DNA from 2 places in the Nostoc sp. UIC 10630 genome. Region 1 is predicted to be linked to the other one. Evidence: riboswitches for the same ligand, from Rfam matches in the RefSeq annotation. Region 1 holds a riboswitch; the other holds the start of a gene.
The links. A riboswitch is a leader RNA that binds a small molecule or an ion and turns the genes downstream of it on or off. The one in region 1 is predicted to bind cyclic di-AMP.
Positions count from the first base shown of each region.

Region 1 (14,167 bases):
AAGGATGATTACAAGGTCGAACCACCAGAGGTATTTATAGATAAGAAAGGCTTCGATCCCAGTGATCCTGTGGGCTATCTGAATAGTTTTGCTATCAGGGCTAACGCTCCCACTAACTTTTTCATGTCTTAAATCCCAACTTTAAATCTTGATTCTGGCAATTTTAGATTTTAGATTTTCGGTACAAGTCGCAGTTAATCCAAAATTGATTGACTAAATTATTTCGGGAGCCTTTGATGATGGAATATACCTCATTACCTATTAATACCCAGACAGGAGTTCTGCCCCGCACTGGATTTTTAGAAATTGAAAATTTAGTCAAGTCTTATCCGACACCTGATAAAGATAACTTTGTCGTTTTAGATGGAGTTAATCTAACGATTGGTGAAGATGAATATATTTCTGTAATTGGTCACTCTGGTTGTGGGAAATCAACTCTATTAAAGATAGTAGCTGGTTTAGAAAAAGCCACTTCCGGATCAGTTCGGCTTGATGGCAAAGAAATTCGTCAGCCTGGAGCCGAAAGGATGATGGTATTTCAGAACTATTCATTGTTGCCTTGGTTAACCGTGCGAGAGAATATCCGTTTAGCTGTGGATGAAGTGCTAAAAAATGCTAATCGGGCTGAAAAAATTAGCATTGTAAATGAACACTTGGCAATGGTAAACTTGACGGCGGCAGCTGACAAATATCCTGATGAAATCTCTGGAGGGATGAAACAACGAGTAGGTATTGCCAGAGCCTTAGCAATTCGTCCCAAAATGTTGCTGATGGATGAACCTTTTGGGGCACTAGATGCACTAACTCGTGGCAAATTGCAACGGCAGGTATTGGATATTTGGGAAAACCATCGGCAAGCAGTGATGATGATTACCCACGATGTAGACGAAGCAATTTATATGTCCGATCGCATCGTCTTGATGACCAATGGCCCATCTGCTAGTATAGGAGAGATTTTAGAAGTTCCTTTTGAGCGTCCACGCGATCGCGCTGCCATGCGAAACTCAAAAGAATATTTTGAACTCCGTAACCACGCCCTGAATTTCCTCGATCGATATTTTGCCCAAGACGAGTAAATTAGATTATCATTTTTTTTAGTGGGTAGCCTAATTCAAATTCATCAAAGCTGGATTTGGAACGGAGGAACCAATGTTTGGGGCTAATCTTACGAGAGACACCTTCCAGTCTTAGCCCGTCAGCTAACTCCGTAGGCAATGGAAGGAACCCCCAAGATTTTGGCTGTAATACAGTTATTATTGGGGTTTCCTAGACTGATTTTCAGATTTGCAATTTTGGTTATCGTTACTCAATTTAAAATCCAAAATTGTTCGACTGAGGGTAGCCAAAGTCCAAAAATCTAAAATTTGTCCCCCTGCTTCTTTCTCATTACTAATTCATTTCATTGGGAGAAGTAAAGCTGTGCAAATCAAGCCAATGTTAGCACGTCTGCAAAGTGCCACAGGTCGAGATGACTTAATTGAACAAATGGTACTGCTGCCAGAACCAAAAAAACCTTTTTCTAAAAAACCTCAAGAATCAAAAGCAGTTAACTTAATTGTTGCATACAACGCATCTCCTAACAGTCATACAGCACTAGATATTGCTTTCTGGATTGCCCATCAAACCCGTCTAGCTACTAATGCAGAAGTTACAGTTCAGGCTGTTTATGTATTAGAAGACAATCAAAGCAGTCAATATCCAAATATCTTGAGCTTTCCACAACAGCCTTCATTAGAATGTCAAATTAGTGAAGTATCAAAGTCTGTGACACAGGTGTTAACTCAACCCAAATTGCAAACAGTGGTAACTCCCTTGCAACAAGCAGATATAATTCTCTGGCAAGCCCGAAGTCTGGCTGAAGAATGGCAAGGTTCCTTCAAATCTCATTTGCGGTTTGGCAGCATTTCCACAGAACTTCACAAAGTTGTTGAATCAGAAGCCGCCAATATTCTATTTCTCGGTTGCCAATCTGTTAATCATCCGATGATTGAAGCATTAGGTTATAATTTCCCCTGCGCCGTTTTGGGTATTCCCAGTTGTATTGATGAATAATCGCTGTTTAAAATTTCAGTAATTTTTATCCAATTGTAATCATAGATAAGTCACCTAAAACTAGGTGGCTTTTTTCACTAATATGCAACAAATAAAACTTCAGGAGTAAGATGTGGACAACTGGCAAGCAATCCTTAGTGTAATTACATTTATAAGTGTCATTATTTTAGTGATGACCGAATGGGTACATCTCACCATCGCGGCATTATTGGGAGCATTATTATTAGTTTTTACCAACGTCATGACTTTAGAAGAAGCTGTTGGTTATATCGGCAACAGTCATGGAACACTAGGTTTATTCTTTGGAGTTATGGTGCTAGTACGAGCTTTTGAGCCTACCAAGATATTTGATTATTTAGCAACTCAAATAGTACTCTTAGCTAAGGGACAAGGCAAGCGTCTATTACTCGGTATTGTGGCTATTGTGACACCCATCTGTGCAGTTTTACCAAATGCCACAACAGTAATGTTGTTAGCGCCTTTAATTCCACCAATGGCAAAAGAAGTGGGGATAAATTTTGTTCCCTTGTTAATTTTAATGGTATTTGTTGCTAATAGTGCCGGACTCCTAACTTTAGTTGGAGATCCAGCTACCTTTATTGTTGGTGATGCTGTAAATATCAGCTTTACAGATTATTTATGGGAATTGAGTTTAGGAGGGGTAATTGCCGTTGCTATAGTAATTGCAACACTACCATTTTTATTTCGTAAAATTTGGAATACCCAGTTAGATAATTTAGAAGAACTGCCACATCCACAAATTAATCATCCACGAGCTTTAAGCTTTGGTGCAGTTATAGTATTTTTCGTCCTGCTATTTTTTGTCGTTGGAGAAACTCTACCAGTTCCGGTTTCGCCTGCTGCCGCAGCTTTGTTAGGAGCAGCTTTAGCTTTATTGTTATCTCACCATAGCAAAATCGATTCAGTTAACAATATTTTGCGGGATGTAGACTGGAGTACATTAATATTTTTTATGAGTATTTTTGTGCTAATTGGAGGGTTAGAAAAAACAGGTGTAATTAATGGTTTATCAGGAATATTGGCAGCAATTTTAGGAAAAAATATTATCCTAGGTTCCCTAGTTTTATTATTTTTTGTAGGTATATTATCCAGCGTAGTCCCCAATATTCCTTTAGTGGTGGGTATGGTTCCCTTACTCAAACAATACATTGTGACTGTGGGATTAGCACCCGCAGAAGTTCTAGCCCAAGATTTTCAAGGGCAGTTTCCCCCAGAAGTATTACCGCTTTTTTATGCCATGATGTTTGGTGCAACTTTGGGAGGTAATGGCACATTAGTAGGGGCATCATCTAATATCGTCGCTGCCGGTATTTCTGAGCAGCATGGACGACGCATCTCGTTTAAAACTTTCCTGCACTACGGCATTCCAGTGATGCTGTTGCAACTGGTAGCTTCGGCTTTGTATGTGTTGTTTCGCTTTTTACTTTAGATAAAGGTAGGGGCAATTTATGAATTGCCCCTATCTGAAAACTAGGGTTTAGATTATTATTTGCGGAAGTCTTATATAGCTGTAGCTACTAATAGCCAATTATGTGCAATACATCGCGTAAGACACTATAGCCAGCTAAATCCCAAAGCAAATAGGCGAGAAAACCAATTGCTGCCAAACGACCGTTCCAGATTTCGGCTTGAGGAGTCCAGCCAAACAAAAAAGCATTGCGGTCTACACCATTGTAGGCTTTAGCAACAGGTGCTAAATCAGTAGAAGATCGAGGTTCCATTTTTTTCTCCAATATCCAGTAAGTTTTCAAAGGTTCAATCTTTAGTAGCCAACTAAGTGCAGTACGTCGCGTAAAACGCTATAGCCAGCTAAATCCCAAAGTAAATAGGCGAGAAAACCAATTGCTGCCAAACGACCATTCCAAATTTCGGCTTGAGGAGTCCAGCCAAACAGAAAAGCGTTGCGGTCTACACCGTTGTATTCTGGTGCAACAGGTGGTAAATCAGTAGAAGACCGAGTTTCTTGAGTTGCCATTTGTTTATCCAAAATTTCTTAGCTTTTGAGATGTTTAATTTCTAGCAGTCAATCAGATGTAAAACATCGCGCTAGACACTATAACCGACTGAATTCTAAAGCAAATTATTCTTTATGCAAGTATTGGCAAATCCCTGGAATAATGAGTTGCCATCTTGTTGTCGTCAACAATTCATTTGTTAACTTTAATGTAGCTATTTATAACTAAATTGCTTTCTGCCTGTAGGCACAAACTACAGGCACTTCTTGGGGACGATAATCAACAACATATTAGTGCAGACAAATCCACCCTGAGAGGGTGATAAAAAGATAATTATAAATAAATGTAAAGTTCTAGTAATCAAACTATAGCTTGGGCAAAATCAATCATTTTGATTAAGCAGTTAAAATTAAGAGCGTGGCAGCCAATAATTAACCAAATTTATAACTACTTTTATCGTTAGATAATAAAATTTATATCTTTTGCTGTATATAGTTTTCAGCCCTTGGAGAGATGCTTTCAACAGCTAAATTCTACGATTCTGAACTAAACAGTTAGGTATTGCCATAGGTACAGACAAAAATACTAAGAGTTGCTTCTCAAGAAAATCTTAATTCCCCAAATTTAAACTTAGTAGAAGGAAATACAATGTTCCAAAGTACGGAAATCATGCTGGGACTCTACAAACCACTATTGTGGTTAGCACAGGTTCCAGTAGATCCCTCAAACGTCACGCCAGCACAGGCATCGGTTCTGACTTCCGGGCCGCGCTTTTTTGTGGCCTTAATCTCCGGCGTGATCCTAGCCTTTGCTTTCCAATTAGTTCTAACTAATCTCTCCCTTGCAGCCGGGATTTCCTATCTGGGGCACTCATCTGACTCGGATTCAGATTCTGGGGAAGTCGGAAGTTTGGGCGGCAGCATTCGCAAAATCGGCACAGCAGTAGGGATTTGGACGTTATTCACTGTAACGATCGCTTTATTAATTGCCTGTTTCCTGGCAGTGAAATTAAGCCTTGTAATCTTAGATCCAGGCTTAGGAGCAATTCTCGGTTTGGTGATTTGGGGTGCTTACTTTTTACTCCTGGTTTGGGTGAGTTCCACTACTGTGGGTTCCTTAATTGGCTCAGTCGTAAATACGGCAACTTCCGGTTTTCAGGCGATTATGGGTACAGCTACAGCCGCACTAGGCGCGAAAGCTGTCAATAATCAAGTTGTCGCAACAGCTGAAGCCGCCGCCGCCGCCGTTCGCCGAGAACTAGGAAGCGGCATCGACCCTGGAAGTATTCGGGAAAACATAGAAGATTATTTAGATAAGCTGCGTCCACCAGAGTTGGATGTGTCGAAAATTCGGAGTGATTTTGAAAATTTACTCAACGATCCCCAATTAAAAGCGATCGCCGGGACTCCAGATATTCGCAACATTGACCGCCAAAAGTTTATCGAGTTAGTCAGCAGCCGTACCGACCTTTCCAAAAAAGACGTTACCCGCATTGCTGATACTTTATATAAGGTTTGGCAACAGGTAGTAAGTCAGCATTCACCCACTGAAGACCGGATGGGTGAGTTAATGGATTATCTGAAATCACTTCCAGCAGGACAAAGTAAGACAGATGAACTTAACGCCAAGCTGGATCGATTAGTTGCAGAAACACGTGGTTCCAAGGAAGCTGACCAAAAGGCATCTACTGTTGGGCCAATTCAAAGTACCATCCAGCAAGGACTATCGGCATTAACCGGCATTGTGTTGGGACGCACAGATTTATCTGATTTGGATGTGGAAAAAATCTTAGGTAGCCTTACCACAGCCAAAGATAAAGTCACCCAACAAGCAGATAAGCTAGGTTTGCCAACACCATCACAACCCTATAGCCCAATTCGATCTGATATCGAAAATTATCTGTACAACACTTATGCTTGGCAACTAAGCCCAGAAAAAATTGCCCAAGAATTTCGTGATGTCATTTACGACCCAGCAGCTGACCCTGGAATAGTCCGCAGAGAACTAGAAAGATTATCACGTAACGATTTCGTCAAAATTCTCCAACAACGGGGACTACTTACCCAAGCCCAAATTCAGCGCATTGCAAATCAGCTAGAAGTTGTCCGCAAAGATGTGCTGGTGACAGTTACAGGTATCGAAGAAAGAGAAATAGTCCAAGACTTGCAACGCGCAGTAGAAAGTTATCTGCTCGTTACCCCGAAAACAGATTTGACACCTGAAGGCATTGAGCGGAATTTTAAACCACTGTTGCAAGACCCAGATGCAGATTATGAAACCCTGACATTACGACTGGCGCACATTGAACGTCAAGAAATCCGGGAGATATTGCTAGAACGGAATGATATCCAGCTATATGAAGTAGACAGCATTCTGGATGAATTGGAAAAACAACGCGATCGCGTCTTGATAGAATCCAAAGGATTAGCTGAACAGGCACAATATCAAGCAGAAACCCTGTGGCTGAATGTAGAATCATATCTGCGTAACACCGGGAAATCAGAACTGAATCCTGATGCCATCCGTGCGGAGTTTAAAAAGCTATTAGAAGATCCCCAAGCTGGAATTAGTTCAATTCGGGCACGGTTGTCTCGCTTTGACCGCGATACCTTAGTGCAATTATTGAGTCAGCGCCAAGATTTGAGTGAAGATCAAGTTAATCAAATCATCAATGCGGCTGAGGAGTCGTGGCATAATATTCGCCACACACCCCAAGCTGTAGTGGATAAAGCCAAAGAGCAATACGACTCTGTTACGACCACGATCGCAGACTATCTACGGAATACTGGTAAACAAGAACTCAATCCTGAAGGTATTCAGCGAGATTTGAGCAAATTGTTTGAAAATCCCAAAGAGGGAGCCAGCGCATTACGCCGTCGATTGTCGCAGTTAGACCGAGATACACTGGTGAAGTTGCTCAGTCAACGTCAAGATTTGAGTGAACAACAAGTCAATGAAATCATTGATTCCACCCAAACTTCGATTCGTAACTTTGTACGTGCGCCTCGTCGTTTAGCTACCCGTACACAGCAAAGAGCAGAAACATTCAAAGCTTATCTAGAAGAGTATTTGCGCCAAACTGGTAAAGAAGAACTCAATCCTGAAGGTATCAAACGCGACTTGCAACTACTATTGCACGATCCACGAGTCGGGGTAGAAAGTTTTAGCGATCGCCTTTCCCATTTTGACCGTTCTACCATCATCGCCCTGCTGAAAATTCGGGAAGATATGTCTGATGAAGAAGCAGCGCGGATTGCCGATAATATTGTCTCCGTCAGGGATCAATTTGTAGAACAAGTGCGGAATATCCAACGAGGCATTCAAGATGCAATTGATGGGGTTTTTGCCCGCATCCGCAACTATCTTAACTCCCTGGATCGCCCGGAACTAAATTACGATAGTATCAAGCGCGATGTCCGCACATTTTTTGACGATCCTCAAGCGGGATTTGATGCCCTGCGCGATCGCCTATCTTCTTTTGATCGTGAGACTTTAGTAGCAATTATGAGTTCTCGTGAGGATATCTCTGAGGAAGATGCCAACCGGATCATCGACCAAATTGAACGGGCCCGCAACACAGTATTGCAACGTGCAGAACGCATACAGCAAGAAGCCCAACGCCGCCTAGAACAGGTGAAGCATCAAGCACAGCGACAAGCTGAAGAAACCCGCAAAGCCGCAGCTACAGCAGCGTGGTGGCTGTTTGCCACAGCATCCGTCTCCGCCGTTTTCTCTGCATTAGGAGGAGCGCTGGCTGCAAGGCCCTAGTTTAACAAGTTGTCTCCGCTCACATTTAAGCCTCTCATTATCGGGAGGCTTTTCTATTTGTCATTTGTCATTTGTCATTTGTCCTTCAATATAGTTCAGTTAAGGCTAAAACTCTTTGCCAAAGTCAATTTTTTTTAACGTAGACGCGGAGCAGTGAGCCAGTCCGGTGGACGGGTTCCCCGGCATAAAGGAACTGGCGAACCCGTAGGGCTTGCCGCAGACTACCGCAAAGAGAACAAAGAAATGCTTAAAAACCAATGACCAATGACTAATAGACATCTCCGAAAAAGAATGTAGAGACGTAGCACTGCTAAGTCTCTACAAGGTTTATGGGTAACGCATATTTAATTTCTGGAGATGACTAATGACCAATGACAAATGACAAATGACAGCTTAAGAAACGCCATACTTCTTAAACCATGCCAAAAGACGTTTCCAACCGTCCTTAGCATCTTTCTCGCGGTAGGAGGGGCGATAATCGGCAAAAAAAGCGTGGGGTGCATCGGGGTAGACGATGATTTCAGATTTGCCGCTGCTAGACTTTAAGCGATCGCGCATCTGTTCTACTGTATCAAGGGGAATACCCGTATCTTTGCCACCGTAGAGTCCGAGAATGGGGACTGTCAACGCCGATGCAATATCAATTGGATACTTGGGCTGAAGTTCGGTAGCATCGCCCACGAGCCGCCCATACCATGCTACACCTGCCTTCACCTTGGGATTGTGTGCCGCATACAACCAGGTAATGCGGCCGCCCCAACAGAAACCTGTAATCGCCAATTTATTGGCATTGCCTTTAGCTGATTTCACAGCCCATTTTACCGTCGCATCGAGATCGGATAACACTTGAGAATCTGGTACTTTGGCAACAATTGGGCGAATTTCGTCTATACTGCTTAACTTAGTGACATCGCCTTGACGGATAAATAATTCCGGTGCGATCGCCAAATATCCCAACTGAGCAAAACGACGAGTAACATCTTGAATATGCTCGTGTACACCAAAGATTTCTTGAATTACCAAGACAATTGGGAAATTTTCACCAGTGGCGGGTGCTGCTCTGTAGGCAGGAATTTCACCATCTTTGACGGGAATCTTCACTGCACCAGCTACCAACCCCTTAGCATCGGTAGCGGTGACTTGAGCAGAAATGGGTTGCACTGCCAAGGCAAAACCCGTCGCCAAGGTGCTTGTTGCGATAAATTTGCGGCGTGTTATTTCTTTCATCATCTCTACCTTAAATTGGCGGAAACTTTATTGTTGGTTATCAGTACAGTAGTACGACAACAAATATTACAATTTATGAATCAGTTTACCGTAATATTTTAGATTCGTTTGCTGTCCAAATGTTTCTTCTATAGCAATCTGATTTGATTTCTGTTCACGCAGCGCAAGCACGATAGGAGGGCAACAGGCAATAGGCTACAGTTAAAAAGCCTATTTGAGCTATACTGATTTTTTCAAAAATCAAATATGAGTCCTATATGTGGCTTTGGTCAGAGAAAAGCCGCCTGTACTGGCAAAGAATAAGCCACGGGACTAAACAATTTTCGGTACTGAGTCACCTTCTGACTGGGTTCCCCTATCTCAAATGCGCGGAAGGGTAGGTGTACAAATTCTATAGTCCCCAAAAAGTGCTTCTATTCCAGATACAGTAAGGCTTTCAACCCATTACTCGCCTAATCATAATCCGCGCAATCTCTGAAATACTTACCAAAAGACGATTTCAGCCTTTAAATTTTTCTGGCACTCTTTCCAAACAAATTCTGTAATGCTATGATTGCCCTTGAATCGCGCAACTGTATCTTGAAAATTAAATACAGCTTGGGTTTCAGGCTCCCGCTAATTGCAATTTATCAAAATCCCTATTAGGGATTGAAAATTTTGAAATGTATTGTTTTGATGTAAAGCTTAGAATTGCAATTTATCAAAATCCCTATTAGGGATTGAAACGCGGTTACGAGTCCAACTGATAAATTCTTTGGTGGATTGAGTGGGCACTAGAAAGCATCGACTTGCAAAAGTCAATTTTCTAAAAATAAAAACACGGATGAATACTGATAATTTATCTGTATCCATCTGTGATTATCTGGTGTCAATACCTGGGAATTAAACCATTAAACTTGTTGTATTTATGGATGACCATCTTCAACCACAAATGAAGCCCGCTTACTAATCGTGCCAAATGGGGTTGTGACATTTGACATCACCAAATAGTCTGTCTGCCAGTTTGTGGGAGTCAGAGAACAGCGAACATAGCCCCTTTGATTATTAAAAAACTTAATGTGTGGGTTATCGGGTAAGTAAGCTTCAACTGCGGGGGTGGTGTCTGATCCATCTCCACCGGAGCTAATTGAAGAACAGACGAATTCACTGCCAACTGTGGCGGATTGTGGATTATCAAAGTTAGCTTTGAGATTCATCGCCCAGTGGGAATGTACATCACCTGCCAAGGATACTGGATTAGAGGGCTGGCGCTGTCCGAGGAAAGCCATGAGGCGATCGCGCGAAGCCACATAACCATCCCATTTATCCATGCTGTAAGTTCCGCCTTCTCCTGGTTTCATGTCTCGTTGAGCAATCGGAACCTGCTGTGCCAAAACATTCCACTTTGACTGTGAGCTATTTAAACCATCGAATAACCAAGTCTCCTGTGCCTTACCGGTAATGGTTGCATTGGGATCTAAATTCTCTGGGCAACGTTCTTTAGTGCCATCACCACAGGGCTGATCGGTGCGATATTGGCGGGTATCTAAGACATGGAAGGTTGCTAAATTACCAAAGGAAAGCCGACGGTAAAGTTGCATATCGGGGCCAACGGGACGCGAAAAGGGGCGCAGTGGCATGTGTTCGTAGTAAGCCTGATAAGCAATAGCCCGCCGTTGAAGGAAAATAGCCCGATCCTGATCTGGTTCAGTATCAATTTCTGAAATATTGTTGGCGTAGTTGTTTTCTACTTCGTGGTCATCCCAGGTAACAATCCAAGGAAATGCTGCATGGGCTGCTTGGAGATTGGTATCAGTTTTATAAAGGGCGTGACGGTTGCGATAATCTTCTAAGGTGAGAATTTCTGAACTATTGTGCTTTCTGGGAGTAGTGGTTGAGATTCCCCCTTCATAGATGTAATCACCAACATGCACTACTAAATCGAGGTCGTCCTGTGCTAGATATTTGTAGGCGGTATAGAATCCTTGCTGATAGTTTTGGCAGGAGACTAGACCAAAGTTAAATTTACTCAAATAGCTATTTGCTAAAGGCGCTGTACGAGTGCGACCAATAGGGCTAGAGTCTTGACCGACAAGGAACCGATACCAGTACCAAGTATCAGATTGCAGTCCTTCTACCACAACTCGCACTGAGTGAGCTAGTTGTGGGGTTGCAAGTACCGTACCTCTAGAGACAATGCGCCTCATATCAGGATCAGTTGCTACTTCCCAGCGAATTGGCACATTCACAGGTGGCATTCCACCTCCCTCTAAGGGTTCAGGAGCCAGACGAGTCCAAATCACTACGCTGGTAGGATAGGGTTCACCCGACGCTACACCCAAGGTAAAAGGATAATTAGAAAATCTACCTGTAGCGATCGCTGTTTGATGAGAAAATTGATTAGCGATCGCTAAACCAGACAATGCTCCTGCCCCGATAATTAAGTTGCGTCGTTTCATTCGACTATGCAAGAACTGCTCAAAATTCCGGTAATCTACCATTCTCTACTCCTGAGTAACAGGTAAGTTAAAGCACAGCAACAGCTAACACAAAGAAGACAGGGTAATCGTAGGCAAACTTAGTAATTAATTCCCTTACCAAAATCAGGTTTTAATTCCCATTTTTCCCATTATTATCAATGTGTTAGATGTTATGTCGCTACAGAAAAGCCTACTAATAAGAGATTAATTTTTGGCAAAGAAAGCATTAATATCAACTTAATGAAGGTTAGATTTTAACCTTTTTCATCAATGTTAATTTTCTCTTCATCATCAAGCCAAAGCTACAAGCAAAGAGAGCGCCAACTAAAGGTGTAGTTTCAGGTACTTGTGTATAGGAAACTTTACCTGATATGGGTTCAGCATCTGGAGAAGTTCTAGAGAAAATTGTAAAATCTTCACCGATGATTTCGTAACTGGTAGAACTGGCAGGATCAGATTTATCGTTGAACAAATAATCTAATGCAAAAGATGTTTGTCCTGTTAAAGATGTGGTTTGAAATGCAACAGGAAAGTCTGGATAGTTGTTGTCATCTTGTTCTGTGTAGACGGTAGAATCACCGTCAAACTGAAAAGAGAGTGACTGAATTGTAGCTTCGGGAGTATAGTCATTACTCAAATTCGAGTCATCAAAGCTAAAAAAGCCATTTCCCTTAGTTACAGGACTATCAACTGTGAAAGCGTAATTAATAATTGCAGCAGATACAGATTTTACATCTACAATAGCAAAACCTAAAGTTAGGCTAGCAGCAGCAATGGCTAATTTTGGAACTATTTTCATCTCCATTTTCCTCACAATAAACTGATATCACTGATTAGAATAGTGATAGAAATCAATGATTCTTCCCTTTTTAATAAAGAGAAATAAGTCTCCAAATAATTGGATGCACCTTATATTAAAATTGCAAGTTTAAGCAGACTTTAATTAGAGGTAAAATAAGATAGAATTTAAGTTTGCAATATATAGGGCTATAAAAAAATATCCCAAAACTGACGCAAAAATACTCTCTATTTCTTCTTCCTCTGTGTTCTCTGCGTCTCTGTGGTTCGTTTTGGATAATTTATTTCTTGGAAGTCCCTAAGTCCTATAAAGATTATTGAATTCAGCAAAAACCTTTTCAAATAAATATCTTCGTTCGTATTCAGGACTAAAATCCTAGCTTTGGGGACATCAGTCCCCACTACAGACTACTTATTATGAGTCATAACCCACAACTAAAATCAAACACGAAATGAAGACAGTCGCTACAGAACAAGCTGTTACGCAAATAAGATTGCACATCAACTGGTGAGGTTGTCCTTTGTCAATTGTCCTTTGTCTTTGGTAAACACAAATGACTAATGACTAATGACGGTCTACACGGAAAATATTGCAATATGTAGGCGCGTTAGCTTACTACTCAATTATTCTTCTAACATTTTGAAGAATCGAGTAAAGTAATCTGGAAAGGTTTTTGCTGTACAGCCAGGATCTTTAATTACAATTCCTGGAACCTTCAAACCAGTGACAGCAAAAGCCATCGCCATTCGATGATCGTGATAGGTTTCAATCTCCGCAGGGGTAATGGGGCCAGGCTCAATTTTTAGTCTATCTGGAAATTCTTCAACCTGAACCCCTAGCCGACGCAACTCTGTGACAACAGCTTTAATTCGGTCAGTTTCCTTATAGCGAATATGTTCCACGTTACGAATGGTAATCGGTGAACTGGCAAAAGGCGCGATCGCACCTAATGTTTGCACTAAATCCGATATATCATTCATATCAATATCTATGCCTTGCAATTGCTTCGGCCCTGTCACTTCGGTGTAATCATCCGAAGCTTTAACTTCGCAACCCATCTGTTCTAAAACATCTAGCCAGAGAATATCACCCTGACACGATTGTTTGGTCAAATGTTTGACGCGCACCCGTCCCCCTGTGACGGCGGCGGCGGCAAAAAAGTAAGAAGCATTTGACGCATCGGGTTCTACTGTGTAATGTCGAGCTTGGTAACGTTGACCCGCTTTAATCTGAAATTGATTATCGCCGATTTGATTCACCTCCACGCCAAAATCTGCCATCAGACGACAGGTCATTTTGATGTAAGACTGAGAAACGAGTGTACCCTCAACCTCAAAAACCGTATCTTGTTGAGCATAAGGCGCAATCATCAGCAATGCCGAAAGTTGCTGACTTGTTTGGTTAGCTTTTAAACGAAAATTTCCGCCAGCGAATCCCTGGCTATAGAGGGTGTAGGGCATAAAGCCGGAGTTTCCCTCAAAGTTAACGGTTGCTCCACCCGTTTGCAGCACTGTCAGCATATCACCCATCGGTCGTTCTCGCATTCGGGGAACGCCATCTAGACGATATTCACCGTTACCCAGTGCCACCAGCGCCGAGATAAACCGTGCTGTAGTACCTGATAAACCCACAAATAAATCTGCCTGTTTAGCTGGGATATCACCTCCTTTTCCTGCAACCTGAATCTGAGCCAGATTAGGATTCAGAGTTATGGGAATACTCAATTCCTCTAAACATTTGGCAAAATACTCGCTGTCTTCACTAAATAAGGCATTTTCTAAAATGGAGTCACCTTGTGCTAAAGCAGCCACAAGCAACGCCCGATTGGTAAGACTTTTAGAACCGGGAATTTCTACCGTGGCATCCACTGGCCGATTTAGAGCAGG
Region 1 covers NZ_JAAGOG010000058.1:89-14,255, reverse strand. Annotated here, with positions in the region: gene G1O98_RS15785 (ABC transporter substrate-binding protein) at 1-132, shown strand, start outside; gene G1O98_RS15780 (nitrate ABC transporter ATP-binding protein) at 240-1,076, shown strand; cyclic di-AMP (ydaO/yuaA leader) riboswitch at 1,094-1,226, shown strand; gene G1O98_RS15775 (universal stress protein) at 1,435-2,052, shown strand; gene G1O98_RS15770 (SLC13 family permease) at 2,165-3,502, shown strand; gene G1O98_RS15765 (high light inducible protein) at 3,591-3,794, opposite strand; gene G1O98_RS15760 (high light inducible protein) at 3,836-4,048, opposite strand; gene G1O98_RS15755 (MFS transporter) at 4,677-7,796, shown strand; gene G1O98_RS15750 (dienelactone hydrolase family protein) at 8,190-9,023, opposite strand; gene G1O98_RS15745 (alkaline phosphatase) at 9,929-11,503, opposite strand; gene G1O98_RS15740 (PEP-CTERM sorting domain-containing protein) at 11,730-12,281, opposite strand; gene aroA (3-phosphoshikimate 1-carboxyvinyltransferase) at 12,905-14,167, opposite strand, start outside.

Region 2 (16,936 bases), on a different contig from region 1:
TACACTTTCTATTTGGGACTTATCTGAAGTATGAGATAGCAGATTCCGAATAAAAGGTTCTCTTTTTTGAATATCATCTGGCAGAGCGGTAAATCCTTCTAACAGGGAAATATATTTACAGCCAAGGCTATGTCCAATCCAAGAAAAGTTTTTATCATCTAGATAGGCTTCATAATCATATCCCTCAACACTTGCCATCCTCACAAGCTCTGGCAAAATCTCATACTGCTCTCTCATCAAAAAACCAGCTTCTACATAATGGTTAAAAGTAAAATTAAACGGCAGAAGAATAATCGTGTATCCCTGATTAAATAAAGACTGAAGTAGATAGCGATAAAAAAGCATGGGGCCAAATGTACCAAAGAAAGCCCCTGCAATAAATTGAATTACTCCTTTAGGCTGTGGATGCAGAGCAACCCAACTGTGAGAAACGGGTTTAAATCTCAGTTTTAAATTTGTATTAACCATGACTTAGCAACGAGTTCATCTCATTTTGGTACGTGTATAGTTAATCTCCAAACTGATGTTGCTGCTTTTCGGATTCTTTAAAAAATATTTTCCCAAAACTGAGATACTCGGTTCAATAACATAGTAAACGTTTGTAGCTCTCAAAGCATTTATGAAAGAGAGATATTTCAATGATTTAATAAACTTTACTTATATAACTTCAAATACTTGATATCTTCACAGCCAGTATAAATACTGCTATTGTCCATTTCAATTGGCTGGAAGTCAAGCAGCCATCTAAATTTATTCTGGGATGAAAAATTGGTATTCCTTTTAATAGATAATAAAATTTTATACATAGTTTTATTAAATACTAAAGCCCCAAAAATCCGTAAATACCTATATTTGGAGATGTAAGAAAATGGTTTTACTTAAGATATATAAGACTTTTCTGATAATAGCTACAGTTACACTTGTTGCAGTATTGACAGCTTCAGGGTTTGCTAAGACGCTACCAACGCAGTGTAATAATTTTTATTACCGATGGGTTGCGACCTAGCAAAGTTAATGATGATGAAACTCCTAATCTTCATGAAATTCGCCAACAGGGTTTAAGTTTTGTCAATAGTCATTCGTTGTTTCCTACTTTTACTACCGCTAATGCTTCTGCGATCGCAACTGGACATTATCTCGGTGATACTGGTAATTTTAGCAATACAATTAATGTTGGCTTTTCTGTCAAAAGCGCCAGTAACAACCCCGTTCTTTTTTTAGAAAAAATGCTGTTTTGGGGGAAATTAGCCAACACTTTGATGGTAATTACTTAAACGAAGAAAGCCTATTTAGATGCTGCACATGAAGCTGGGTTTAGTACTGCCGCCGTTGGCAGGATTGGGACAGTATTAATTCAAGATATTACTCAAAGACCTGGTAAATCCACAATTATAATTGATGATGCCACCGGGTCTCTAAGCTGATGTGGCTATTACCTTAGCTAAGATTTTAAATTTGAATATTCCCCATCAAGAAGAACTTATAGGTCTTGTTTCAATACGGTTCGGATAAGCATTTTTCACTTTCCTTGTGGTCTGGGTAAAGGGTAAGGGGTAAAGGGGAAAGGATGTATTTAAAACCTTTACCCTTTAACCGAACCGTATTGGGTCGTGTTTTACATGAATCTTTGGTCAAAGGAGTCAAAAAAGTTACTTTTAAAGCTAATACTTTGACATCCCAACCAAGTACTAATGGATTAAAAACGATCCTGAAGTATCAAACTGTTGGCTCAACTCGATATTTTGACGTTGGAGGTTTTCCTCTTGGACGCTTGGTTTAGCAAAATAGTACGCCATTGCTATATTTAACTCTTTGAAACTCTCAAAATTATTTCATTCCCAGAAACTAAAGAAAATGTAGCAATCAACATCAGTAAGTGTCTTCTTGAGAGCTTCTCAACAACACTAACTTTCCCCTACAGTCTGATTCTTCAAAGCTAGTTACAACGCGCTTTGAAGTGATTAGCATCACCATTTTTTTGTTCATACTGTTGACATAGTTGATGACTAAAGGTTATAAAAATTTAAAGAAAAATAAATCAGTCTGCCTAATCCACTATATTCCCAACAAACATTTGTAAAGGGTAAACCGGAGCGGAGGAACCAAACCTGGGGCGTATTTTGAAGAAAGTTAGTAGTTAATAGTGAGGAGTTAAAAGTTACTAAACTCATAACTCATAACTTTCTTAAGAAGGACATCTCTCAGTCCTAGCCCGTCAGCTAACTTCGTCGGCATTGAGAAGAGACTGAACGAGCAGCATTCTTAACAAGTAATGCCTTGTTCTCGTCAGTGTCCTTTGGCTGGTAACTTTGCGGTTCGTTGTGCCTGCCCTCGACCTTGAGAGAGGATAATAATATCTTGATTTCTGGCGTTTGAGGCAGGATTATTTACCTTGAGGTGAAAATCAGCTATGTTCCAGAATAAGAAACATCGCATTGCCCTAATTTCTGTTGATGGCGACCCGGCCGTTGAAATTGGTCAAGAAGAAGCTGGGGGTCAAAATGTTTATGTGCGTCAAGTAGGTTATGCCTTAGCCCAGCAAGGTTGGCAAGTGGATATGTTCACTCGTCGTAGTAATCCTGAACAATCTGCGATCGCTCAACATAGTCCAAACTGTCGTACTATTCGGTTAAAAGCTGGCCCAGCTGAGTTTATCGGGCGAGATAACTTGTTTGGCCATTTACCTGAATTCATCGAAGAATTCCAGAAATTTCAGCAGCGCCAAGGGTTTCATTACTCCTTAATTCATACCAACTACTGGTTATCATCTTGGGTGGGTATGGAGTTGAAAAAACAGCAACCCCTGATTCAGGTACATACCTACCACTCTTTAGGAGCCGTTAAATACAGAAGTATTGGTGATGTTCCTGTAATTGCAGCCCAGCGATTGGCTGTAGAAAAAGCCTGCTTGGAAACTATAGACTGTGTAGTTGCAACCAGTCCGCAAGAACAGAAACACATGCGGGTACTCGTTTCTAGCAAAGGGAATATTGAAATGATTCCCTGTGGCACTGATACTGACAAATTTGGGGGAATTCAGCGAACTACGGCGCGAGAAAAGTTGGGAATTGCCCCAGATGCCAAAATGGTTCTCTATGTTGGTCGCTTTGACCGCCGCAAAGGTATTGAAACCTTGGTAAGAGCCGTTGCCAAGTCTAATTTAAGAGGTGAAGCTAACCTCCAGCTAGTAATTGGCGGTGGTAGCCGTCCCGGTCAGAGTGATGGAATAGAACGCGATCGCATTGCTACCATAGTGAATGAACTCGGATTAGAAAATTGTACAACCTTTGCTGGTCGCCTAGATGAAACTGTTCTCCCCTTCTACTACGCCGCTGCTGATGTCTGCGTAGTCCCCAGCCACTATGAACCTTTTGGTTTAGTTGCTATTGAGGCAATGGCTAGTCAGACACCAGTCATAGCTAGTGATGTTGGCGGGTTGCAGTTTACTGTTGTACCAGAAGTTACAGGATTACTTGCACCTCCTAAAGATGAAGTCGCTTTTGCTACTGCTATAGACCGCATTCTTACCAATCCAGCTTGGCGAGACCAGTTAGGTGAAGCGGCTCGACAACGGACAGAAATCGCCTTTAGTTGGTACAGTGTCGGATTCCGACTGACTCAACTTTACACTCGTTTGTTGGCTCAAACTGCACCCAATACCCAACTCCGAATTGCAGCTTAATTTTTACAGCTTTATGCGCGGAACTAATATCATCAGAGTTATTTTGCCGCGCACAAATAGCCAACGACAAACTACTCAACCTAGTTAATTAGGAAGTCAGAATTATGTTGCATATCGGGGATTATGCTTTGCATCAAAGAACAGGGCAAATTGGTCAAGTTTTCGGTTATGGGCATGAGGTAATGGATGGAGTGTACATAACCACCCTCAAAGTCAGAGTGAGCAAGCATAAAGGAACTCGTCGTCAAAGCAGATTTCTCGAAGATGCTTACTCCAGATGGATACTGGCAGAGGCAAAATAAGGGACTTAGAGTAAAAAAACATCTCATCTCCAGGAAGCACAACTGTGCATCCCTACAAATAATTTGGGATAATTTATTTTTTGGAAGTCCTTAAACTAATAGATTTGTTTTTCTATTAAACGCAGAAAAACAAATCTATTAGTCTATCAAGCCAACAATACTTGGTGAGGCACTTCTTAAAATCTCTTTTTGTCAATTTAATTGGCTGCGGTTTTGGCAGCATTTTGAAGATAGCGGGGAAAGTTCACTGAACTTTCCCCGCTTCAGTTTAGCTAAAGACTTTTTTTGTCACATTAACTTAATCAATAAATCAAAACAAGCATTGCCCGATTTAGGATTGCAGGCAGCGATTTGTGCGTAATAAAGCTTGTACAATTATCAAGGCGGTTTTTACTGCCAGAATACTTCTCAGGTGTAGAATTTATCGACAGCAAAATTTTTATACTTTGTACTTTCCCATCCTTCACTTGTGGCAAAAATTACCCAAGTTAGGCACTCATATCTTGCAATAGATAACTTTTACCCTTATGACTGGAGAGCAAAATCTTGGGAATAGAACTACGCAGTTTCGTATTTCTCGACAACCTGCAACCTCAACATGCAGCATATATGGGAACAGTAGCCCAAGGCTTCTTACCATTACCAGGGGATACATCACTGTGGATTGAAATCTCTCCTGGTATCGAAATTAATAAGATTACGGATATAGCTCTGAAATCTGCCTCTGTCCGTCCGGGAGTACAGGTAGTTGAACGACTATACGGACTATTGGAAGTTCATTCTAGCTCCCAAGGGGAAACGCGAGCTGCTGGTCAAGCCATTTTAGCGGCACTAGGAGTCAAAAGAGAGGAATGTCTGAAACCGCGTGTTATTTCCAGTCAGATTATCCGCAACATCGATGCTTATCAAACACAACTGATTAATCGCACGCGCCGGGGACAGCTACTACTAGCAGGACAAACACTATATGTATTAGAAGTGGAACCTGCTGCTTACGCCGCACTCGCTGCCAATGAAGCCGAGAAAGCGGCGAGGATTAACATTCTTGAAGTTCAAGCTGTAGGTAGCTTTGGACGACTTTACTTAGGTGGGCAAGAACAGGATATTCTAGCAGGTGCGGCGGGAGCTTTAACGGCCATTGAAAATGTAGCTGGCCGAGCAAATCCTCTAGGTGGTCGTCAGGAGTAAAGGAAAGAAAATGGCAAATCGAGAGCATCTAGCTTTACTCAAAGCAGGTGCAGTGACATGGATTGAGTGGAGAAAGAAAAATCCTCAGATTGAACCAGACCTCAGTGCTGCAAATCTGCAAGGGCATAACCTCAGAGGCGGAAACCTCCAGGGGGTAAATTTGAGAAAGGTAGATTTAGGTAATGCTTTACTGGTGCGAGCAAACCTCAGTGGTGCTGACCTCAGTAGTGCCAACCTCAGCAAAGCCTTTCTCATTGAAGCTAACTTGAGTGATGCTAGCTTGAGTGTTGCTAACTTGAGTGGTGCTATACTTACGCAGGCAGATTTGAGTCAGGCTAATTTGATTGGAGCCGATTTGAGTGAGGCGAATCTGAGAGGCGCTGTGATCGCTCATGCTAATCTAATTGGAACTGACCTAAGAGGCGCTAACTTGAGAGATGCCGATTTAGGTGCAGCGAAGCTAATAAGGGCAAATCTATCTTTTGCCAACCTGATTGAAGCCAACTTGATTGAGGCTGACCTCAGTGAAGCAAGTTTGTACGAAGCGGAAGTATTGGGGGCTTATCTTTATAAAACTGACTTATACAAAGCTAATTTGAATAAGGCTCGCTTCAGTGGCGCTTACCTGTTGCGGGCTAACTTAAGTGAAGCTGACTTGAGTCAAGCTGACTTGAGTTGGACTAACCTTAGAGGCGCGAATTTGGCAGGGGCAAATCTCAGAGGAGCCAACCTGAGAGGAGCCGACATGAGAGGAGCTAACCTCAGTGGCGTAAATCTTCAGGAGGCAATTATGCCTGACGCTTCAAAGCACGATTAGTTAGCAACAAAAGGTAATTGTGTTGATTATTACAAGGTTTGCGGTAAGCGTAAAGCTCAGTCACTTCAGTACTGAGATATCAGCGACGTGAGCATTCATCAAGGCAAATGAAAAATCCGGTTTCCTCCCCTTTACAAAGGGTTTGAGGCTCTATTGGGTGTAAGTCCTACTTTTTGAAGAAATCGCCGCTGTGAAAAGTCTCTTACCAGGAAATTTGCGATCGCTCTTGCACAACTCGCTGATATACTTCTTGAGTTTGCCTAGCTAATTTCGGCCAGCTAAAGCGCCGCTCTAAATCCTCATAAGCGTTATCCACTAGCCATTGTCGATAACCTGGATTTTTCAATACTTCCAAAATTCCCCAAGCTAAAGAGTCGGAATTGTTCACCCAAGTAACAATGCCTGTTTTTGTATGTTGCACTACTTCGGGAAAACCACCTGTATCGGAAACCACTACAGGCACGCGAGAAGCAAAGCTTTCTAAAGCTACAATTCCAAAGGGTTCGTAAAGACTAGGAAAAACGGCACAGTCAGCAACAGTTTGGAATTTATCTAAGTAATCATCAGAGAGAAAACCTGTAAAATAGCAATGATGCCAAATTCCCAAATCCCAGGTTTGGCGTTTGAGATGGTCAGTATTTCCACCACCAACGATGACAAATTTAACGTTACCTCCCATTTCCGAAAGGATTTTGGGTGCAGCATTAAGTAATATAGGTACACCTTTTTCGTATGTCATGCGACCGAGGTAGTAAACGATTTTCTCATTGTCTGTAGCAAATTGGCGGCGAAAATCTAGTGCATGAAAATCTACGTGATGCTGTTTCTTTTCGGCTCTGATACCGTTATAGATAACATCAATTTTGTCCCAAGGACTGTGTAATGCTCGTTCTACCTCTTGGCGCATATAGTCGCTACAAACAATAATTCGCCAAGCATTGTAAGCCAGCAAAGTTTCTTTGCCATTTATATAGCCTTGAACCTCTGTATGAATACCGTTATAGCGTCCGTATTCTGTAGCATGAATTGTGGCAATTAGTGGTATTTTAAAATTATGCTTGAGAGCGATCGCAGCATCTCCAACTAACCAATCGTGGGCATGAATTAAATCAAAGGGCCCTTCCTCCAAGATCAACTTACCACCGTGATCTCCCATACTCAAGTTGAGATTCACTACCCAGTGGAAAAAGTCGTTACTATAAGCCACAGGCACCCGATGTACCTTTACTCCTTCAACCACCTCATACATCGATGCGTGACCAAACTCCGCCGTAATCAGGTGGACTTCATGTCCTAGCTTTACCAGTTCCGGGTACAATTCCGCTACATGTCGCGCAATTCCCCCAACAATCCTTGGCGGAAACTCCCAACTCAATACCAATATCTTCATCTGTTAGACTCCCCGACACTTTACAAATATCTAAACAACTACATTTACCTAAAAATACAAGTCTGGCGAATGCAGTGAGTACTTTTACTAAATTTTTAGATTTTTTAACAGTTATTTTGTTAAAGTTTATCAAAGGTTATCAACTGTGTGCTATCGATAGGAAGCAATGTATAATACTAATTCGTAATTTAAAACACTTGAGTGCCCGTTTTGTAACTCAGGCTTTAAGAAGGGGTAACGACGCAAACAGTATGAACTCGATCGCGCCCTTGCTGTTTAGCTATATAGAGTGATTTGTCCGCAGCATTAATCAAGTCTTGCGGCGAAGTTTCGGAATTTGGCACAATGCTGGCAACACCTAGACTAACAGTAACGCGATCGCACACACTAGATTGAGCATGGGGAATGGTCAAGTCCGAGACTGCTTGTCGAATAGTTTGAGCTACAGAAATTGCTCCTTCAATCTCTGTACTAGGCAGAATCACAGCAAATTCTTCGCCGCCGTAACGAGCTACTAAATCGGCTGGACGCTTAATAACACTTTTAAGCGCACTCCCCAATTGCCGTAAACAATCATCTCCTGCTAAATGCCCGTAAGTATCGTTGTAGCGTTTAAAAAAATCGACATCGAACAAGATTAAAGACAACGGTATTTGCTCGCGTTTGAGTCGATGCCACTCATTCTCAAGATACTGATCGAATCGGCGACGATTGGCTATTTGAGTCAAACCATCTAAAGTGGCCAATCTTTGCAGTTCTTCATTGGCAGCTTGTAATTGCTGGTAGAGTACTGATTGATGAATAGCGATCGCTACCTGACTGGCTAACTGCTGCAACAAATTAACTTCAAATGCTTGCCAGTAACGAGGTGCGCTACACTGATGAGCAATGAGTAAACCCCACAGATGCTCCCCATTCAAAATCGGTACTACCATCGCAGCCTTGATTTGATAGAGTTGCAATAACTCAAAAACATCGGCTGAAAGATCAGACTCCTGAATATTATGCAGGACTGTAGGTAATCCCTGGTAATAGTAGCTAAAATCTCGTGTTCTCGAAAATGGGTGCAGTGTCTGCTCTAATCTCTGCGGGTAGTCATCACTCAGCGATTCTGCCGCGAAATAGCCATTTCCGTCAGATTCCAACTGGTAGATAGCGACGGAATCTGAACCCAAACATTCTCGAATACTGTTGACTGTTGTATTTAAAACCTCCTCCAAATTCAGTGATTGCCGAATCTGTTGAGTTACTTCAGTAATTAGCCGTTCCCCCTCTGCCTGTTGTCGCAGTAATCCTTCAGCTTGTTTGCGAGTGCTAATATCTTCTACCGAGCCAAGAATCTGTATCGGAGTGCCGCTAGCATCTCTGGCAAATACGACTTCTCGTGTATTCAGCCAAAGCCACTCCCCATTTTTATGTCGGAATCGGTATTCGGTGGAAAGAACTTCGTTGTCGCTAAGGTTGACGAAGCGACTTGGTATGTCATAGCAGAGGTGTTGGTCGTCTGGATGAAAGCAATTCAGGAACCACTGCGGATCTGCGTTACAAAATTCCTCTGGAGAGTAGCCTAAAATACTAAGACTTTTTTGGTTAAGATAAATGCTTGTTCCTTTTAAGAGATCAAATAAATACAAAATATGCGGTACGGTATTAGCAACCTTTTGGAGAAAGTCTTGACTTGAGCGCAATGCTTCTTCAGCTTTTTGGCGTTCGCGCAGTGCGGCTTGATATTCACTAATATCTCGTCCCTCAGAAATAAGTAATGTTACACACCCTGTTTCATCGAGTATGGGACGTAGTGAAAAATCAATCGCGATCGCTTGATCGTCTCGATCCAAAACCTCAACTTCATAGCGAATAGATTCACCATTAGCAGCAGCTGCGATCGCAGTTTTTAATTGTGCTTGTGTCTCTGAAGAAATTGTCCACCATTTTGCCTCCCAAAATGGCTTACCGACTACTTCTTCTCGAGTAATCCCAGCAAAGTCTAGTGCTGTTTGGTTAGCCTCTAATACAATTCCATTGGGCTGAAGTAATCCGATAAACTGATTGGTTTGATTGAAAATCGCCCGGAATTTTTGCTCATTTTCACTTAATGCTTCTTCTACCTGTTTGCGGTCAGTAATATCTCGTCCAACAGATTGAAGTTCTACAAGAGTACCCTGGTCATCAAATATGCCTCGAATAATCCACTGCGTCCACCGCACGCCAAGGTTTGCTATGGCCCGATTTTCAATGGCAATCACGGGATTTTCGGAACTAATGGAATTTACCTGACTAAACACACGTTCCCGGTCTTCCTCAAACACAACAGGTTCGTAGTGTTGGGCAATAATCTCTTCTCGCTTGAGTCCAAAAAATCGACAGAAAGCTTCATTAACAAAAGTAACAATACCATCTGGTGAGCCTCTAGCAATCAGTTCCGTTTGATCTTCGAGGATGGCACGATAACGCGCTTCGCTCTCTTGCAATGCTGCTTCTGTCTGTTTGCGTTCGCTAATATCAAACACTAAACCCTGAAGTACCTGAGTTTGTCCATCCGCACAGAGAACAAGATTAGCTTGATCCCGCACCCAAATTGTTCTACCATCGCGCCTCATCATTCGATACTCGACCCTCAAAGGCTCTCCGGTGGTGATTGTCGTATTTACAGCTTGCCAATAGTGATCGCGATCGTCTGGATGAGTGTAATTTAACCAACTATTAAAAAAACTGTGATGCCAATTTTCGGGGGCAATGCCTAACAATTGTTGCAGTTGCGGACTAATATAAGCTTCTTGAGCAGTGATGTTAATCGGTAAAATATAAACAACGCCCGGAATTTGTTCTACCAGAGTGCGGTATTTTTGCTCTGCCTCAGAGAGTTCTTGGGCCTGCTTGCGACTCATGATGTTTTGAATTTCTACAATAAATATATATTTTGCTGTTAGAAATCCTGCATTAGAGGCACGCTCAAGGATTTTTGAGCCAATGGCTAGTTAGTCTCTGGCTTTCTGAAAGCTAAACCTACCAGCAGCAGGCTGAAACTCTTACGCTTGAGGCTGCTGTTGACAGCCTTTGTAATTAAAATTAACAGATATTGAAAAAGAATTCAGAATTCAGAATTCAGAACAAAAAATTTTGGTGGGGGACTGAAAATAGTAGATTCAGACGCTTTTGCTAGCTTGCTGCTTTGCAGGAGTATGCGGACTCGCTTTGCGTAGCGATATCCGCCATTCGGACTCAAATTCATTCTGACTTCTGACTTCTGACTCCTGACTCCTGAATTCTATTAGCTTTGATCCAAGCGCAGTACTGCCATAAAAGCTTCCTGGGGTACATCTACAGTACCTACAGATTTCATCCGCTTTTTACCTTTTGCTTGCTTCTGTAAAAGTTTCTTCTTCCGGCTGATGTCACCACCGTAGCATTTGGCTAGCACATCTTTCCGCAAGGCGGGGATGTGTTCGCTGGCGATAACTTTACTGCCAATAGATGCCTGAATTGGGACTTTGAATTGATGGCGGGGAATTAATTCTTTAAGTTTTTCTGCCATTGCCCGCCCAACGTTGTAAGCTTTGTCTCGATGCACAATCATCGCCAAGGAATCCACAGGATCGCCGTTAATCATGATATCCAGCTTCACCAGAGGGTTTTCACGGTAGCCAATGAGGTGATATTCCATACTAGCATAACCGCGTGATCGCGATTTCATCTGATCGAAAAAGTCAGTCACAACTTCCGCCAAGGGGAGTTCGTAAGTCAGAGTGGTTCGTCCTTGGGCGAGATATTTCATATCTTTAAAGATGCCCCGGCGATTTTGTGACAACTCCATCAAGCTGCCGACATAGGTTTCCGGCGTTATCATCTCTACTTGGACATAAGGTTCTTCAATTCTTTGGCGATCGTTGGGAGAAGGCAAACGGCTAGGATTATCGATGTAAAGTTCCTCTCCTTTGAGAGTAATCACCTTATAAACCACCGAGGGGGCTGTAATGATTAAATCGAGATTATACTCCCGCTCTAGGCGTTCCTGGACGATTTCCATGTGCAGCAAACCCAAAAACCCGCAACGGAAGCCAAACCCCATCGCGCTCGAAGTTTCTGGTTCGTAATGCAGAGCTGCGTCGTTGAGTTCCAGCTTTTCTAATGCTTCTCGCAAGTCTTCAAATTGGTCAGCATCAATGGGGAACATCCCACAATAAACCATTGGGTTCGCTTCTGCGTAACCTGGTAAGGGTGACTCAGCTTTTGCCTTACTAAGGGTAATTGTGTCACCCACCCGTGCATCAGCTACTGCTCTAATTGCCGCTCCCAAATAGCCTACTTCGCCAGCGTGGAGTTCTTCAACTTGCTTTTGAGTGGGAGAAAGAACACCTAACTCATCAATTTCAAATTCTTTACCGGATGCCATTAAATGAATGCGATCGCCTTTTCTGACAGTGCCATCCATCACCCGGAAATACACAATTACTCCTCGGTAACTGTCGTAATAGCTATCAAATATTAACGCTCGTAACCGTTCATTTATGGTATTGGGCGGTGGCGGTATCCGCTCCACAACTGCTTCTAAAATCTCATCAATACCAAGTCCTTCTTTAGCAGAAGCCAAAATCGCACCACTGCAATCTAGACCGATAATTTCTTCAATTTCGCCAATTACCCGTTCTGGTTCTGCCCCAGGTAAATCAATTTTATTCAAAACCGGAATAATTTCCAGGTTATTCTCTAAGGCTAAATAGACATTTGCCAAAGTTTGCGCCTCCACACCTTGGGAAGCATCTACTACCAATAGCGCTCCTTCACAAGCAACAAGAGAGCGGGAGACTTCATAAGAAAAATCCACGTGTCCAGGAGTATCAATTAAGTTCAGCACATACTGCTGACCATCCTTAGCTGTGTAGTTCATCCGGGCAGCTTGCAGCTTAATCGTAATGCCGCGCTCCCGTTCCAGATCCATGTTGTCGAGAAACTGTTCCTTCATCTTTCGGTCTTCAACAGTGCCAGTCGCTTGTAGCAAGCGATCGGCGAGGGTTGATTTCCCGTGGTCGATGTGAGCAATAATACAAAAATTGCGAATGCGAACTGCGGGAACGTCAGTCATATACTATCTTTGCCTTAGCAGCAACCAAAGTTAAAAGAGCAATTTACTTAATGTATTTTAATGCTTTCTTAGCCAAGACGCTCCGTTTTTAGTGCTGAGTTCCGAGTGCTGTTAGCGCATAGCTAGGGTTTAGCCCGTGCTGAGTTAGGAGTCAAAAGTTAAGAGTTAAAAGTTAGAAGTTAAAAGTTAGGAGTTAGGAGTTATTATTTTTCCCCTGCTCCCTGCTCCCCTACCCTCTTCACCCCATCTTTAACTTTCGATCTAAATAGGTGGACTTTTAAGAATATTATGAAAGTCTATTTGTCGCTGCTAGTATTCAACAGCTAGGAGCGTACAATAAATGTAAATAAGTACATGTAGGGATCATGTAGTGATCTTGGGCAATTACGACCTGTAATTACTCATAATCACTGATTTATCGGCAAAACTTCTAGAGCCATTGTCTAGTCAGTTATATGAAAAATGCGATTTAAAACTTAAAGCTGTTACTTTGGTGCTATTTCGGGGAACTATGTAAATGTCCCATTGAAGATTTTTCAGTGAATTAGCCCAAATGATGAATATAACTACTTTACAAAGCTTTAGACAAAACCAATTCAGAGTATATCAAACCTATGAATATGCAAGAGAAAACTACCGAAGCGGAAAACACACGAGCCGATAAGGTAGAAATTGCCGTCCGCCTGGACTCCGAGTTACTAGAGCAAATTCAGCATCTCACCAATGACCCAAGTAAAGTGATTGAGGTAGCAATTCGCCAGTGGTTGCGTGGTGAAATCCTCAGAGATGACGAACTGACACGCACCCCTGTGCGTACTCCCGTTCCTCCTCGCGGTGAATGGAACGATTAATGCCATCAGTCATCTGTTAATGCAAGTTAAAAAAGGTGAAGTTTGCCAAGCTGGATTTCAGAACACCAAGAAATACCCAATAAAAGCAAAAAAGCTGTAAAAATTTATGTATAAATTTTAGCAGCTTTAGTAAAATTACGGTCGGATATCCTTTGTCTATCCAACTCAATTAATGACTATTACTGCCAATTCCCAATTGCCGAATGTATTTTCCCAAAATCTGGAATCTATTGCCAGTAAAACTGATGGCTCATTACCAACTCTAGGAGCTGAGTTGGTGTATACGCAAGATGGGGCAGGGCGCTATCTGACCTTTCATTGGCAGCACAGCGAACTCCTGGGGTTAAATACCGAAAAAATAGTTGACGAGCTGAACCAGACGCAAACCTTTGCCCCAGTGGATAAGGTTAATTATGTGGAACGATTGCACCGAATTTTGACAAGTTTGGTGCCAGAAAGGTTTCAGTGTTGGTTTAGCTACCATCAGGAATTATTTGAGTTGGACTTAGTGATTAGTCCGATTATGCCGAGTTTGGGAACAACTGCCACTACAGTTTTAGTTATGGGACGCTTAGTGCAAGCGACACTCAACAAAAAACAAGCGCGTGTGGCATCCAAAACGCCCACACAAATAGAGTTGGCTTTACGTTCACAGCAACATCAAAAACTGGTAAATCGGATTACCAGAAATATTCGCCGGACATTGGATTTAGATATTATTTGGCAGCAAACAGTTGACAGTTTAGGAAAAGCACTGCGGCTAGAGCGCTGTATTATTTGTCCTTATCAGCCCTCTAGCTCAAAAGTAAAAGTGAAGGCTGAGTATCGCCAGCTAGAACTCAGATCAATGCTAGGCTTAGAAATAGATGTAGCTTCTGAGCCTGCCTTTGCTCAGGCTTTGACAACCCTAGAACCAGTTGTGATGGAAGTGCCTGGATGCACAGAGTCTGGGCGGCAGAAAACTTTGGTGGTTGCGACTTGCTATCAAGACCAAGCCAATGGATTGGTTGCCTTGAATTGGCAAGATGAATGCTATACATTAACAGAATCGGAATTAGAGTTAGCAAAAGAAGCAGCAGATCAATTGGGAACTGCGATCGCACATGCTACTTTATACGAAGAATTAGAAGTAGCGCGTCAAAAAGCTGAAGAAGCTTCCCGTCTCAAAAGCGAGTTTCTGGCTAATGTATCCCATGAAATTCGTACCCCCCTCAATGGCATGATTGGCTTCTTAAAGCTGATTTTGGAAGGGATGGCAGATGACCCAGAAGAACAAAACCAATTTTTGGCAGAAGCGCACAACTTATCGATACATCTACTAAATATCATCAACGACATTTTGGACATTGCCAAAATCGAAGCTGGTAAAATGGAGCTAGCTTACGCTCCAGTTAAGCTAAATGAGCTATTTAGTGATGTAGAAAGTTTTATGCGTCCCCAAGCAGAAATGAGAAACCTCAGCTTTCGGATGCAAATGCCTGCTACCTCGGATGAAATCATTGTCCAAAGCAACTACCAACGCTTGCTCCAAGTGATGCTCAATTTACTAGGTAATGCCATCAAATTTACCCATGAAGGCGGTGTCACCGTCAGCGCCGATTTAGTACTCAAAAAATCGAAGCTTCAAGACCAGCAATTTCCTGGCATGGTAAGAGTCCGTGTGGCAGACACAGGCATCGGTGTTTCCCTAGACAAACAAGATAAACTGTTTCAATTATTCTCTCAGGTGGATGGCTCACGCACTCGCCAGTATGGTGGCACAGGTTTAGGACTGGCAATATCCCAGAAGCTAGTTGAAGCAATGGGCGGCGAGGTACATTTTTATAGTCTGGGTGAAGGACTTGGTTCAACAGTGACATTTACAGTGCCACTATATCAACAGCCAGTTATGGTTTCGTCTACTGATAGCGATTCAACAGACAGTGCTGTTAGCGATAGCGGGGCATTTAGTCCGTTATGATTTAGTCATTGGTCATCTGGAACATTACCAATACTAGGTTTGGAGTTTTAAAATTTAAAGTTTCTTAGTAATTATTATTCAATAAATAACAAAATTGGGCATAGGAGATGGTAAGTAATTCCGTCCCTAGACCACAAAATTGTATAATTATGGGCTGGGTTGAAGAACAAAACACAACAAACGCCTAAATGTTGGCTTTTGCTCCGTTTTACTCAAAATTTACAAAAAATAGATTTTTGACTCCTTTTTACGGTGACGTGTACTTGGAGAATTAAATCCTGTCTTTCGTCTGACTGCAAAGCAGAACCTAAAAGCTAAAGTAAAGTAGGAGGCTCACACGAAAACTTTGTTCAGACAACATGGAAAATAAGATTTTGGATAATAGTTAACGAGTAACAGCGCATCTGGCACAGGAATCATTATTATTCAATGTCCCATGCCCCATGCCCCATGCCCCATTCCCAATGCCCACCATTAACTTAGCAGGTCTAAAACTATGGAACTCACAATTGACAACGTTGAAACAGTCTTAGATGAAATGCGCCCTTATCTCATGTCTGATGGCGGCAATGTGGAACTCGTAGAACTCGATGGGCCTGTTGTAAAACTTCGCCTGCAAGGTGCTTGTGGTTCTTGTCCCAGTTCTGCAATGACCCTGAGAATGGGTATTGAGCGCCGCCTAAAAGAAATGATTCCTGAAATTGCGGAAATTGAACAAGTGGTGTAAAAGTTAGGAGTTAGGAGTTAGGAGTTATGAGTTTTGAATCAACTCCTAACTCCTCATTCTTAACTCCTAACTATTCCTATGTCCCATCCTCTCTATATCGCTTTTATCTGGCATCAACATCAGCCTCTGTACAAATCTCCTGGTAGTGCCTTATCTCCCAGTCAGCAGTACCGCCTACCTTGGGTACGTTTACATGGGACTAAAGATTATTTGGATTTGGTATTGCTCTTAGAGCGGTATCCTAAGTTACACCAAACGGTGAATTTAGTTCCATCGCTGATATTACAACTAGAAGATTATATTGCTGGGACTGCTTTTGACCCTTACCTCACAGCCTGCTTGACACCGGATGAACAACTCAGCCAGGAACAGAGGGAATTCATTATCCAACACTTTTTTGATGCCAATCACCATACGTTGATTGACCCACATCCCCGCTATAGCGAGTTGTATCAGCAAAGGCAGGAGAAGGGGCAAGCCTGGTGTTTAGCAAATTGGGAATTGCCTGATTATGGTGATTTGCTAGCTTGGCACAATTTAGCTTGGATCGATCCACTGTTTTGGGATGACCCGGAAATTGCTACTTGGTTAAAGCAGGGTCGAAATTTTACTTTAAGCGATCGCCAGCGCATTTATTCCAAACAACGAGAAATCCTTAGCCGCATCATCCCCCAACATCGCAAAATGCAGGAGGCTGGGCAGCTAGAAATTACCACTACGCCCTACACTCACCCGATTTTACCCTTACTCGCTGATACTAATTCCGGTCGGGTAGCTGTGCCCAATATGACACTACCTAAGCAGCGCTTTCAGTGGGAAGAAGATATTCCCCGTCACTTACGGAAAGCTTGGAACTTTTATAAAGACCGCTTTGGACAAATACCTCGTGGTTTATGGCCTTCGGAACAGTCAGTTAGTCCGGCAACACTTCCACAC
Region 2 covers NZ_JAAGOG010000003.1:69,584-86,519, reverse strand. Annotated here, with positions in the region: gene G1O98_RS01750 (DUF1350 family protein) at 1-468, opposite strand, end outside; gene G1O98_RS01745 (alkaline phosphatase family protein) at 948-1,274, shown strand; gene G1O98_RS01740 (hypothetical protein) at 1,568-1,780, shown strand; cyclic di-AMP (ydaO/yuaA leader) riboswitch at 2,035-2,249, shown strand; gene G1O98_RS01735 (glycosyltransferase) at 2,411-3,682, shown strand; gene G1O98_RS01730 (hypothetical protein) at 3,787-3,984, shown strand; gene G1O98_RS01725 (hypothetical protein) at 4,531-5,172, shown strand; gene G1O98_RS01720 (pentapeptide repeat-containing protein) at 5,183-5,989, shown strand; gene G1O98_RS01715 (glycosyltransferase family 4 protein) at 6,192-7,379, opposite strand; gene G1O98_RS01710 (PAS domain S-box protein) at 7,604-10,267, opposite strand; gene lepA (translation elongation factor 4) at 10,651-12,462, opposite strand; gene G1O98_RS01700 (hypothetical protein) at 13,077-13,313, shown strand; gene G1O98_RS01695 (ATP-binding protein) at 13,486-15,273, shown strand; gene G1O98_RS01690 (NifU family protein) at 15,770-16,000, shown strand; gene G1O98_RS01685 (glycoside hydrolase) at 16,079-16,936, shown strand, end outside.
Region 2: linked by a shared signal. The riboswitch ahead of G1O98_RS01735 (glycosyltransferase) and the one ahead of G1O98_RS15775 (universal stress protein) in region 1 are both predicted to bind cyclic di-AMP.